Regions from separate parts of the Psychrobacillus sp. NPDC096426 genome, predicted to be linked through region 1. Evidence: riboswitches for the same ligand, from Rfam matches in the RefSeq annotation. Region 1 holds a riboswitch; each other region holds the start of a gene.
What was found. Region 1 has a riboswitch for S-adenosylmethionine ahead of ACIQYS_RS13480 (methionine ABC transporter ATP-binding protein). Riboswitches for the same ligand answer to the same signal wherever they lie in the genome.

Region 1 (3,163 bases):
AAATACAAGTTACTGTAATCCCAGACACTAAAGCTGGCATCGATTCTGGAAGTAAAACCTTCCATATAATAGTAGAGGTTTTGGCACCCATCGATCTTGCTGCTTCTAAAACACCTTTATCAATTTCCCGTAAAGCGATTAACACCATACGCGCATAGAACGGAGCAGCCCCAATGACGAGAGCAGGGAACGCTGCATTTGGCCCACGCATTGTGCCAACTAAAAATTTCGTTAAAGGAATTAATAAAATGATTAAAATAATAAACGGAATAGATCGGAATATATTTACAAAAGCCCCTGTTAACCAGTTCGCTAGCTTATTTGCCCATGCTTGATGTGGACTTGTTAAGAATAATAAAAGACCGAGTGCTAAACCAATAACTGCTGTTAATATAGTAGAAATTGCCGTCATATATAATGTTTCGAGCGCAGCGTCCCACATTTTAGGCCAATCAACATTCGGAAAAAGCGTATTAATCATTGTTGATCACCTCTGTACTTACTTTTTGATCATGTATAAATTGGATCGCTTCATCGACTGCAAATGCATCGCCCTCTAATTGCAGAATTAGTGTACCAAATGCACCGCTCTTTGTATGCGATATATTTCCTTGCACAATATTCACTTCTAGTTCGAATTGTTTGATCAGCCTAGAAAGTATTGGTTGTTCCGTTTGTTCTCCAACAAAGGTGAGTTTGATTAACTTCCCATTTGGATATAGATCCACTAAGTTTTGGATCGTTTGCATTGTTTGCGTCGATTCAGAAACTTGTGAAACAAATCTTTTGGTAATCGGTTGATGTGGATTTTGGAAAACTTCTAACACGTCGCCCTCTTCAACTACGTGTCCACCTTCCATTACCGCCACGCGATTGCAAATTTTTTGAATGACTTGCATTTCGTGTGTGATCAATACAATCGTTAAACCTAGCTTCTCATTAATGCTGACTAATAGATCCAAAATAGCATCCGTTGTTTCTGGATCCAGGGCTGATGTTGCTTCATCGCATAGCAATACTTCTGGACGATTTGCTAATGCTCTGGCAATTCCTACACGTTGTTTCTGCCCACCTGATAGTTGGGAAGGATAGTAATTGCCTCTCCCTTCTAAGCCTACAAGCTCTATCAACTCATTCACTCGTGCTACTCGCTGATCTTTTGGAACTCCAGCTATTTCAAGCGGGAAAGCAATGTTTTCTGCGACTGTTCTGGACCATAACAAGTTAAAATGTTGGAAAATCATACTCACTTTGTGTCGAACTTGACGAAGTTTGTCCTCATTTATAGAAGTAATTTCTTTTCCGTTTACAACTATTTGTCCAGCAGTTGGTTTCTCTAATCCATTGAGCAACCGGATTAATGTACTTTTCCCAGCACCACTATATCCAATAATGCCGAAAATCTCGCCTTGCTTTATGTCAAGATTTACATCGTCAACAGCAATTATCGTACCTTGTTTCGTTTTAAACTTCTTCGAAACGTCTTTTAAACTTATCATGTAAATCTCACACCCTCCTAATCAATTACGCCTCGGAGTACTTACGCCCAAGGCTTATACTTTATTTTTGCAAGGTTTGAACACTGCTCCTGCGGTTACTCGTCGCAAACAATAACTGCTGAATAAAGTAAAAAATCCCTTCTGCAAAAGAGCAGAAGGGAAGTAAGTTATCTATAAATAGAACTTTTCCATTCTCTCATTTCCCAAAGCATTCGCTTTGCGTGATTTGGCACCATTTCATTTTCATGACGGTTGCCGGGCTTCATAGGGCACTTCCCTCCACCACTCTTAATAAGAGTAACACTATTTAATTTATATGACTCAGTAAGACGTATTTTATCACATTTCTACTTCGTCGTCAATTCTTTTTATTGTTTCTAACAGAAAAGGAACGGATTGAAAAGCGTATATTTTTTTATATACATGACCTTGTTTGGCAATCAACAGGCATGGGACACTTTCAATTTCATATTCCATCGCTAGGTTTTCTAAATAATTTATATTTGCTTGGCCAACTGGATTCGGTACTAATTCATTAATCACTTGCATCATTTTACTTGCTACCATGCAAGTACCGCACATCGGTGTATAGAGATAGAATAGCGAAAGCTGGTTGCCATTTTTTAATTGCTCCCACTGTTCACGCGTCCATTCATTCACAAAACATCATCCTAAAGTAAAAATTCTTTTTTCACTTTAATATTAACACGTTTCAGTATAGATGCCAAAACTTTGAAAGGGGTATTGGCGACTTCGCAATACATCGGATTCGTGTAAAGATGAATTGCTTCTGGATATTCTTTTCGGACGACGGAACGTATTTGTTCACCTGATTTATCCGCATCTAAAAAAGCGTATATGGGTAAATCATCGTATGGGCTCAAAATTTCCTCTAGCTTTACATTAGAGATCGTACCATTTGTACAAATAATTTCTGGGGATTCATCAAGAAGTCGTAAAAGCTGAAGCTTATCCGATCTTCCTTCGACGAGAATTACTTTTTCACTAAAAACTTTAGCCAATTAGCTTCTCTCCCTAATTATCATCGTTAACTCAGTATATGAAAAAAACGCCGACAATTAACCGGCGTTTTGATTATTATTCTGCAATTAATTCTTCGTATTGTTCAGCACTTAATAAGCCATCAATTTCAGAAGTATCTGATGGTTCTACGACGATCATCCATGCATTTTCATACGGAGATTCGTTTACAAATTCAGGGCTATCTTCTAGTTCGCTATTTACTTCTACAACTTTTCCACTAATAGGCGCATAAAGTTCTGAAACAGTTTTTACTGATTCTACACTACCGAATGGGTCTCCTGCTTTAATATCGTCTCCCACTTGTGGAAGTTCAACAAACACGATATCCCCAAGCTCAGATTGTGCAAAATGAGTAATACCGATACGTGCATTACCACCTTCTGTTTTTACCCATTCATGCTCTTCTGAGTATTTCAATTCTTTTGGTGTGCTCATAAATTATACCCCTCTCAAATAAGTTATATATTCATCTATAATATTCACATATTTTTATGATAAAAACAACTACTTTAGGACTTTATCCAAATTTGTTCAAACTCTTCTTCTTTAAAACCAAGTGTCAGATGTTTACCATCAAAAACAAGTGGTCTTTTCACTAGCATCCCATCGGATACTAGCTT
Region 2 (3,163 bases), on a different contig from region 1:
TTGGATACGGCCTTCATTTATGGGAAAGGGAGATCGGAAGAGTTAATTGGAGAAGTATTAAAAGAAAGTAAAAGCCGTCACGAAATTGTCTTAGCTTCAAAAGGTGCGCATAAATTAGAAGATGGACAATTTTTAATAGACAACTCTCCTAAGTTTTTAAGAGAAACAGTGGAAAATAGTTTGCGCCGTCTTCAAACAGACTATATTGATTTATTTTACATACATTATCCAGATGAGGACACGCCAAAAGAAGAAGCAATTGGAACACTTCACCGGTTAAAAGAAGAAGGGAAAATTCGAGCGATTGGTGTTTCAAACTTCACACTAGATCAATTAAAAGAAGGTAACCAAAATGGATATATTGATGTTCTTCAATCTGGTTATAATTTGTTAAATCGAAATGCAGAAAATGATTTTATGCCATATACGTTGGAGCATAATATTTCCTTTATCCCTTATTTCCCACTCGCTTCAGGCCTATTAACAGGAAAATTCGATAAAAATAGTACATTTGAAGATGGCCGTTCCAAAAATCCATTATTCCAAGGAGAAGCATTTGTTCGCAATTTAGAAAAAGTAGAACAACTTCGTCAAATAGCTAATGATAAAAGTGTTGCGATTTCAAATGTTGTACTTGCCTGGTATTTAGCGAAAGATGCAATCGATGTAATCATTCCCGGAGCGAAAAAACCGGATCAAGTTTTAGATAATTTAAAAACACAAGATGTGCAGCTTACACCTGACGAGGTTGCGGAAATCGATCGTATCTTTAAATAAATACCATCACAGAGCGAACTTCCGCTCTGTGCTTTTGTTTATTCCCATTCGTAAGGTGTTTGTTGGTACACATAATAGTTCAACCAGTTAGAAAATAATAAATGCGTATGTGAACGCCATGTATTTAATGGTTCTTTAGATGGATCATCGTTAGGAAAATAATTTTCCGGCACATCTATATCAATTCCTTTATCCACATCACGGCTATATTCGTCTGCTAGAGTTGTCGCATCATATTCTAAATGACCAGTAACCATTATATGTTTTTCATCTTTGGAGATAATAAGAAATACGCCGGCTTCGTCAGATTTAGATAGTAAATTTAATCTTGGTTCGTTTTTAATTTCATCATAAGAAACCGATGTATAACGGGATACTGGTGCGTTAAATACATCGTTAAAACCTCGCACTAGATTCACCGTTAAATCAGATAGCTGATGAGCAAACACACCAAAACATTTCTTTGGTAAGTCATATTTATCGATTCCATAATGATGGTATAGAGCTGCTTGTGCTCCCCAACATATATGTAAAACGGACGTAACATTCGTTTTTGCCCAGTCCATTATTTGGACCATTTCTTCCCAGTAATTTACTTCTTCAAATGGCAAATGTTCAATAGGGGCCCCGGTAATAATCATACCATCGTACTTACGGTGTTTGATCTCTTCGAACGTTGTGTAAAATGTATCTAAATGCGTTTTACTTACATTTTTAGATTCATGAGAAGCCATATTCATAAAAGTAACATTCACTTGTAATGGTGTATTCCCTAAAAGTCTTAACAGCTGTAGTTCTGTTTTCTCTTTTTCAGGCATTAAATTTAATATTATGATATTGATAGGACGGATGTCCTGCTCAGTAGCACGTTCTTCATCCATCACGAATATCTTTTCTTTTTTTAAAATTTTAGTTGCTGGCAAGTGCTTTGGTACATTAATCGGCATTGTCTTTCTCTTCCTTTCTATGTAACATAAAAAAAACCTCTTTTCTTATAGATAAGAAAAGAGGGTGTATTGATAGCTCTCTGTTCTTATCTCTCAAGATAAAAAAATCTTGTAGGAGTTAGCACCTTTCTGACAACTCAGAGGTTGCTGAAGCTTCACAGGGCCATTCCCTCAGCTTCTCTTGATAAGAATATTAAATTTGTTTATTTAATCTTATAAAGATTATCACGGGAAAACTATTTGTGCAACTATTTAGAATTAATAAATAAACATTTATTTAAACCTTGTTGTTATTAAGCAAATAAAGACCTCCCAAAGAAATATTAGGAAGGTCTTTAATTATGCTAATGTAAATTTTGTATTTCAAAAATGATACCATTTCCACTTGGATCTTTTGTAGAAAGTGTTTGTTCATGCATTTGTATATCATAATTGTGTTGTTTAAACTGTTTTTTCAATTCTTCCAAAGCCTCATTTGTTGGAAGTACTATTGTGTATTCTTTTAATCCAGTTGCATTTGCTTTTGGCTGAGGATTGTTTTCCCCCGCCCAAACATTCCCTGCAATATGATGGTGATATCCACCTGCTGAAATAAAAAATACAGACTCTAATATTGTTTGTTTTTCGAATCCAATAACATCTACATAAAATTTTGTAGATTCCTGTACATTTCCTACACGTAAATGCACATGTCCAATTTTAGTTTCAGCTGGAATACTACCATCTGTATCAAAATCCGCAATTTCAGCTAACTCTTTAAGATCTAACGGATTACTCCCACCTGGGTATTTGGACCAGTCTTCTACTGCTCGATCTGCGTAAATTTCAATTCCATTTCCTTCAATATCATATAAATAAAATGCTTCACTGTAGCCATGATCACTTGCGCTATCTAAACGAGCAATTGGGATGAAACGTTCAAAATGCGTAAAACGCTGTTCTTGCTCCCTTGGGCTATCTACCGTCTTTTTGCTTCGTAAAATATGAAAAAACTTCGTTGCAAATGATTCCCTAGTCGGCAATAAAAATGCTGTATGGAAAACGCCGGTGCTTCTTGAAGGCTGTAATTCATCTGCTGATTTTTCTAGTACTAAAATTGCTTTTTTACCACCTTTTCCAGCAAGTAAAGCTTTTGTATTATCCTGTTGAATTACTTGTAATCCAACAACATCCTCGTAAAATGCTATTTGTCTTTCTAAATCCATCACTTTTAATACAACATGTCCAATATATGTATCTGGATGAATAACAAATGGTTGTTCTGTCTTTGTCATATAAACTCTCCCAACTTTCTTTACTTAGCCAATCAATAGCTTCTAAAGATACTCTATACTAATCCCTAGTTTTTTTATGGGTTTATATCACATTATCATTTACTTTTTTTATTTGCAATAGTTTGATTAATATGATTAACAAAATAAAACCCTTTCCAATGGAAA
Region 3 (3,163 bases), on a different contig from region 1:
ACTTCATTGTGTAAGAACTCGGAGTTTCGAATATTTGTAAGCGGCATAATACCGATAAAAATAGGAGTCGCTAAATGTTTTGTCGCTTCATAAATTTCTTGAATCTTTTCTTTTGTATACACAGGTTGCGTGATGAAATAATCTGCTCCACACTCGATTTTCTTCTCTAATCTTTTTACTGCGCGGTCTAATACTCGAACGTTTGGATTAAAAGCCGCCGCCACAGAGAAGTTTGCTTTTTTTCGAAGTGATTTCCCCGAGAAGGAAATACCTTCATTTAACTGCTTTATTAATTGGATTAATTCCAAACTTGAAACATCATAAACGCTTGTGGCCCCCGGAAAGTCCCCTACTTTTGTTGGATCTCCTGTTACCGCCAAAATGTCATGAATACCGAGTGCATCCAACCCCATTAAATGGGATTGCAGACCGATAAGATTGCGATCTCGGCAAGTAATATGTGCAAGTGGTCGAATATTGTTTTGCAGCTTTAACATCGACCCCATCGCCATATTGCTTATGCGAGGGGAAGCAAGTGAATTATCCGCCATTGTTACGGCATCTACACCAGCATCGTAAAGCTTATTAGCACCTTCCATAAAAGTTGTCGTATCTAGATGACGTGGAGTGTCTAGTTCTACAATAATCGTCCGTTCCTTTTGTGCTTTTTCATGAAGCGGTTCGTTAATATTCGGCTCTGCCTCGCGAATGATAATCTGCTTTCTAGGGGCAACGACTTTCTTAGTTAATGGTGGTAAATGACCAATTCTTTTTTTGGTTGCTTCGATATGCTTAGGAGTCGTTCCGCAGCATCCACCGATCAATCGAACCCCTTCTTCACGTAAGTTTAGCGCCGCACGACCGAAATAATCAGCCTCCGATTCGTACACAATACGTCCATCTTCCATGTCCAACAAACTGGCATTGGGGAATGCAGAAAGGAATGCACTTTTCGGAAGCGTGACCCCTTCGAGCGCTTGTATCGTATGGAAAGGGCCTAGACGACAATTGACTCCAACGACGTCTGCTCCTATTGCGTCCAGCTGTTGTAGTGCATCGTTTAATGATAGCCCGTTTTGCAATATACCCGGCTCATGCATCGATACTTGCGCGATGATCGGTGTATTCGTCCGTTTTCGTAAATGTGTCACAGTCGCAGCTAACTCTTCGAAATCATAATACGTTTCAAGTAATAGTCCATCTGGATTTCCAGTAAGCAAATGATTTACTTGGCTGTCGACCATTTGAATAATTTCCTCTAAAGTTGCATCGCTTTTTCGAATCCCTCGAATTCCACCTATTGTTCCAAGTACAAATTGTCCGCCTGGTGCGGCAGCTCGTTTCGCGATTTGAATTGCCGCTTCATTTATTTCTTTTACACGATTCTCCAGTCCATATCTTGCTAGTTTAATCGCATTCGCACCGTATGTATTTGTTTGAATAATATCTGCACCAGCGGCAATATAGTCCTGGTGGATTTTTTCGATAATTTCTGGTCTTTCGATGTTTAATTCTTCATTGCAATAATCAATTCCGTTTGAATAGAGGAGCGTTCCCATCGCCCCATCCGCTGTTAACATATTCGTTTTCAACTTATCTAACAAACTCATTTGCACTCATCCTCTCTATCTAATCAAATTCGCCTTGGCGCATAAAACAGTGCGTCCAGATTCTGCATCGAACTTGTTCGATGAACTCCTTACAAAATCTGTGACATCCGCCCCGACTAAATAAAAAATAAAAAAGCCCACTTTAAAAAGAAGGCTTTACGAGTTTACAAAATTCGTCCCTTCTCATCTTTCAGACTATTAACCGTCTGCTGGATTTAGCACCTAACCTATTCGGCAGGTTGCTGAAGCTTCAAAGGGCCAGTCCCTCAGCTTCTCTTGATAAGAATTTAATATTCAGTTTTTATATAGTAGTTTTATCGTACCTTTAATAAGGTGAAGCGTCAAGTAATGATTTGAATTTTCTTAATTTTGTTATGGCGATTACAGTATTATCCGATTAATGGTACTGATTATCCGATTATCCTAGTCGGTTATCCGATTTCTCCCATTCATTATCCGATTATCAGCATCTATTATCCTATTCTGCTGGTTCATTATCCGATTCAACTTTTTTCATCCCAAATCCACTTATAAATTGTGTTACTTTTAGATGTGCCCTCTCTAACAAGTCCCATCGAATTTAAAATACGTGAGGCGGATTGAAAAGAGTCCAACTGCAAAAAATATCGACACTGCCGATTATTAATGCTCTCTCCAATTAGCACAAACCACTCTCGAATTGCTTTCTCATGGGCGTGCCGATCCACATGACCACAGTTCAAACAGTTCCATCCGTTTTTCCGCTTCACCATCACAAGCTTATCGCACTTTTCACAAAGCACACCTGTCAACAAATCACGTGGGTCTATACTCCATCTCTTGCACATTGGATAAGGAATGTACGACCGATGGCTTGCTACGATTTCCTTCGCAAGATTATGCATTTGGTGCACATCCATATAAACTTTGGCCCTTGGAATATTTCGTAAAAATACTGGAATCGTTTGTGGGAAAATTATTGGAAATTTATGCGGAGAATTCACTACGATTGTTTTAGGATTACTTAATACAATCACCCCATAAATAGGAAGCTCCACACCAATGGAACGAAACCAGTCACTCAACAAATACTTGTTTCGTTCAATTTGGACCTCAGGACTCTCAAATGCATCCATTTTCCCATCGTCTAACTCTCGAACTAATTGGAGTGGATTATCCTTAAACGACAAGCTCCCTCCGATATTTTTACTTTCTAAAATAACCGCGAAATACTGCGTCAAACAAATCGTGTCCATCTGAAATTTCCCCCGGGACTCTAAACTTACATCGTGTAGCACTACATACTCAAAAGGAAATGAATATTTCTGAAACACATCATCCACCCTTACCTCACCATTAACTCCCGCTCTCGCAGCTTGCACCTTGGAATGGATCAACTCTTTCATAGCGTGCATATCTGGCAACCTCCTATCCAGAAACTGTAAGCCTACCAAGTTATACTCATATGAACGTGTTTTAACGATCAATAAACCACCCCCATCCGCATCGTATCACATTCTCAAAAATTGTAAATTCCATCAAAACACGAACAATTTCATTTTGCCAATAAAAAA
Region 4 (3,163 bases), on a different contig from region 1:
GTGGGTTTGCAGGGGTCTCGATAAAAATGACTTTAGTATTCGGTCGAATGGCTTTTTCTATTGCCTCTACATTTGTAAAATCTGCAAACGAATGGTCAATTCCGAATCTCGGTAAAACTTCTGTTATGAAACGATATGTCCCACCGTAAACTTCCTCTGTTACAACAAGATGGTCTCCTGAAGAAAGTAACATTAGAGCAGAGGATATTGCCGCAATACCAGAAGCAAAAGCAAAGCCTCTTGTGCCACCTTCTAGCTCAGCGATCGTTTTTTCTAAGGCATCTCTAGTCGGGTTGCCGGATCTACTATAGTCATATGGTCCAAAACTATCAAAACTTTCTTGGTGGAATGTAGAAGATAAATAGATTGGTACGTTGACTGCGCCTGTTTTTTGTTCGTAATTTCCACGTGTGGAGGCTGTGATTAAGCTAGTTTCCAAGCTTTCGTTCACGTTACTCATGAGTGAATCACATCCCTTTCTAATTTCGCAAAAACTTGTTTCAAATCCGCAATTAAATCTTCTGCTTCTTCTACACCAACAGAAAAGCGTAACAAACTATTATCCACACCTCTTGCAATCCGCTCTTCTTCTGGAATTTCCGCATGGGTTTGTGTAGTAGGGTACGTGATGAAGCTTTCAACGCCACCTAAACTCTCCGCAAAAACGATTAATTGAAGGTTTTCTAAAAATGGTCCAACCCATTCGCTTTTGTGTAAGCGGAAAGAAAGCATACCCCCAATTCCAGGGTAAAATACTTCTTTTACAGCAGTTTCATTTTGTAAAAACTCCACGATTTTCTTCGCATTCGCATCATGTTGTTTCATGCGCAAGTGTAGCGTTTTTAGTCCCCGAATTAATAACCAAGAATCGAAAGGGGAGAGAACTGCTCCTGCAGCATTATGATTAATAATCAATTTTTCGCTAAGTGTTTTCCCTTTAGTTACAACGAGACCAGCAAGGACATCATTATGCCCACCAATATATTTAGTGCCACTATGCATCACAATATCTGCCCCTAGCTCAATTGGCCTTTGTAAGTAAGGAGTTAAGAACGTGTTATCCACGATCAGTAGTAATTGATATTTTTTTGCTAAATCACTGTATTGTGCAATGTCAATTTCTTGCATGAGTGGATTAGTAGGTGTTTCGATGAAAAGTGCTTTTGTGTTTTCCGTTATTAATGCTTCTACTTCCTCTACGGATTCAAACGTGGCATAAGAAGTACGAATATTGTAGGAATCTGCGTATTGATTGAACAAACGATATGTCCCACCGTAAAGATCTTCAGGCGCAATGATTTCATCCCCAGATCGGAAAAGAGACAATATTAACTGGATTGCGGCCATACCAGAACTACAGGCAAAACCAGCATCCCCTCCTTCTAACTTCGCAATTCCTTCTTCTAAAATTGTGCGCGTTGGATTTTTTGTACGCGTGTAGTCGTAACCGGTGGATTGACCAACCCCTGCATGTTTATAAGCTGTTGATAAATGAATAGGGGGATTGACGGCACCTGTCCGCGGATCACTATGATTTCCTAATTGCACTAATTCGGTTTCTAAACACTTTTTTGTCATTAATAATCATCCTCTACCAATAAATTAAAATAAAAAGAGGATTCCCTATAAGAAGAGAATCCTCAAAAAAATTGAAGTTAGTCTTCTTATCTTCTAGACAATTGCTGTCTATTGGAGTTAGCACCATACCTACATGTGGCTGGTTGCTGAGACATCTTCGGGCCAATCCCTCCGTCTCTCTGGATAAGAAATAAAATATGAAATTTTCTAAAAGTTTTATTGAAGTAATGGTATCATGAGTTGAATATTTATACAACATCATTTTTGTAAAACTTTTGTCTGTTGAAAAGTAATTCAGATAAGTATATAATCCAATATGTTTAGTATGAATTTAAAATGAAGAATGGAGGAAAGAAAATGGAATCGGTTACACAAGAAACGGATCTACAGTCTATTTTCACTGAAATAGACAATAGTTTTGACGAAATTGTTAGTTGGAGAAGATATTTACACCAACATCCTGAGTTATCTTTTGAAGAAACGGAAACAGCTAAATATATTGCAGACAAATTAGAAGACTTTGGATTAGTAGTGAAGAAGAACATTGGTGGACATGGTCTAATCGGAATTTTGACCGGTGCACAAGCTGGAAAAACGATTGCTTTAAGAGCAGATTTTGACGCGTTACCTATTGAAGATGAGAAAAACGTGCCTTATAAATCGCTTAATCCTGGTGTAATGCATGCTTGTGGTCATGATGGGCATACAACAGCTCTTCTTGCAACAGCACAAACGTTAAGTAAATATCGAGAAAAAATTAAAGGTAAAATCATATTCATCTTTCAACCGGCTGAAGAACAGCCTCCAGGTGGGGCAAAGTTCATGATCGAAGAAAACGTGCTAGATGGTGTCGATTATGTTTTTGCTGCACATCTCGATTCAAAAGTCCCCATTGGAAAAGCTTCTGTTGGGGCGGGATATAAAATGGCGGCAGTAGACAAGTTTGAGGTTAAGATCCAAGGAATTGGTGGACACGGAGCAAGACCTCAAGACTCAGTCGATTCTATAGTCATTGGAAGTGAAATCGTCAATTCGCTTCAAAAAATAGTAAGCCGTAGAATTGATCCATTAGAATCTGCCGTAGTTACAATCGGTGTATTCCATGCAGGGAGTGCTTTTAATATTATTGCTGATACGGCTAAATTGGAGGGAACTGTCCGTACATTTAGTGAATCAGTACGAAAACAAGTAAAAGAGGAGATTTATTCGATTGTAGAGGGAATTACAAAAGGATTCCATGCTCATTTTGAAATCGACTATCTTCACGGTTATCCTGCACTATACAATCATCTTGAGGAAAGCGCGCTCGTCCAAAATTTGTTGTCGGACGTGTTTAGTGAAGAAAACGTGATTGATATGGACGCATCTATGGGTGCAGAAGATTTTTCCTATTTCTTATTGGAAAAGCCAGGTACTTATTTCAAAGTAGGCTCTCAAAATGAAGACCAAAATACGCAGTATCCACATCATCATCCAAAGTTTGACTTTGATGAAAGAGCGTTGTTAAACATTGAAAAATCATTTGTTAAAATTGTCGCACATTACTTGTTTTAATATTAAAAAATAGGCATGTGCGGAAAGTACT

Region 2: it holds a riboswitch for S-adenosylmethionine, as region 1 does, so the genes downstream of both, metA (homoserine O-acetyltransferase MetA) here and ACIQYS_RS13480 (methionine ABC transporter ATP-binding protein) in region 1, are expected to answer to the same signal.
Region 3: it holds a riboswitch for S-adenosylmethionine, as region 1 does, so the genes downstream of both, ACIQYS_RS17000 (bifunctional homocysteine S-methyltransferase/methylenetetrahydrofolate reductase) here and ACIQYS_RS13480 (methionine ABC transporter ATP-binding protein) in region 1, are expected to answer to the same signal.
Region 4: it holds a riboswitch for S-adenosylmethionine, as region 1 does, so the genes downstream of both, ACIQYS_RS14975 (methionine biosynthesis PLP-dependent protein) here and ACIQYS_RS13480 (methionine ABC transporter ATP-binding protein) in region 1, are expected to answer to the same signal.

The regions. Positions count from the first base shown of each region.
Region 1 covers NZ_JBIWEX010000015.1:36,649-39,811, forward strand. The annotation lists gene ACIQYS_RS13475 (methionine ABC transporter permease) at 1-481, opposite strand, end outside; gene ACIQYS_RS13480 (methionine ABC transporter ATP-binding protein) at 474-1,499, opposite strand; SAM riboswitch class I at 1,693-1,797, opposite strand; gene ACIQYS_RS13485 (thioredoxin family protein) at 1,839-2,159, opposite strand; gene ACIQYS_RS13490 (toprim domain-containing protein) at 2,171-2,521, opposite strand; gene gcvH (glycine cleavage system protein GcvH) at 2,598-2,978, opposite strand; gene ACIQYS_RS13500 (arsenate reductase family protein) at 3,053-3,163, opposite strand, start outside.
Region 2 covers NZ_JBIWEX010000036.1:10,189-13,351, reverse strand. The annotation lists gene ACIQYS_RS20740 (aldo/keto reductase) at 1-777, shown strand, start outside; gene metA (homoserine O-acetyltransferase MetA) at 816-1,724, opposite strand; SAM riboswitch class I at 1,808-1,915, opposite strand; gene ACIQYS_RS20730 (VOC family protein) at 2,069-2,998, opposite strand.
Region 3 covers NZ_JBIWEX010000022.1:39,548-42,710, forward strand. The annotation lists gene ACIQYS_RS17000 (bifunctional homocysteine S-methyltransferase/methylenetetrahydrofolate reductase) at 1-1,610, opposite strand, end outside; SAM riboswitch class I at 1,791-1,896, opposite strand; gene ACIQYS_RS17005 (nuclease-related domain-containing protein) at 2,114-3,004, opposite strand.
Region 4 covers NZ_JBIWEX010000018.1:8,439-11,601, forward strand. The annotation lists gene metC (cystathionine beta-lyase) at 1-460, opposite strand, end outside; gene ACIQYS_RS14975 (methionine biosynthesis PLP-dependent protein) at 457-1,578, opposite strand; SAM riboswitch class I at 1,662-1,768, opposite strand; gene ACIQYS_RS14980 (M20 metallopeptidase family protein) at 1,936-3,132, shown strand.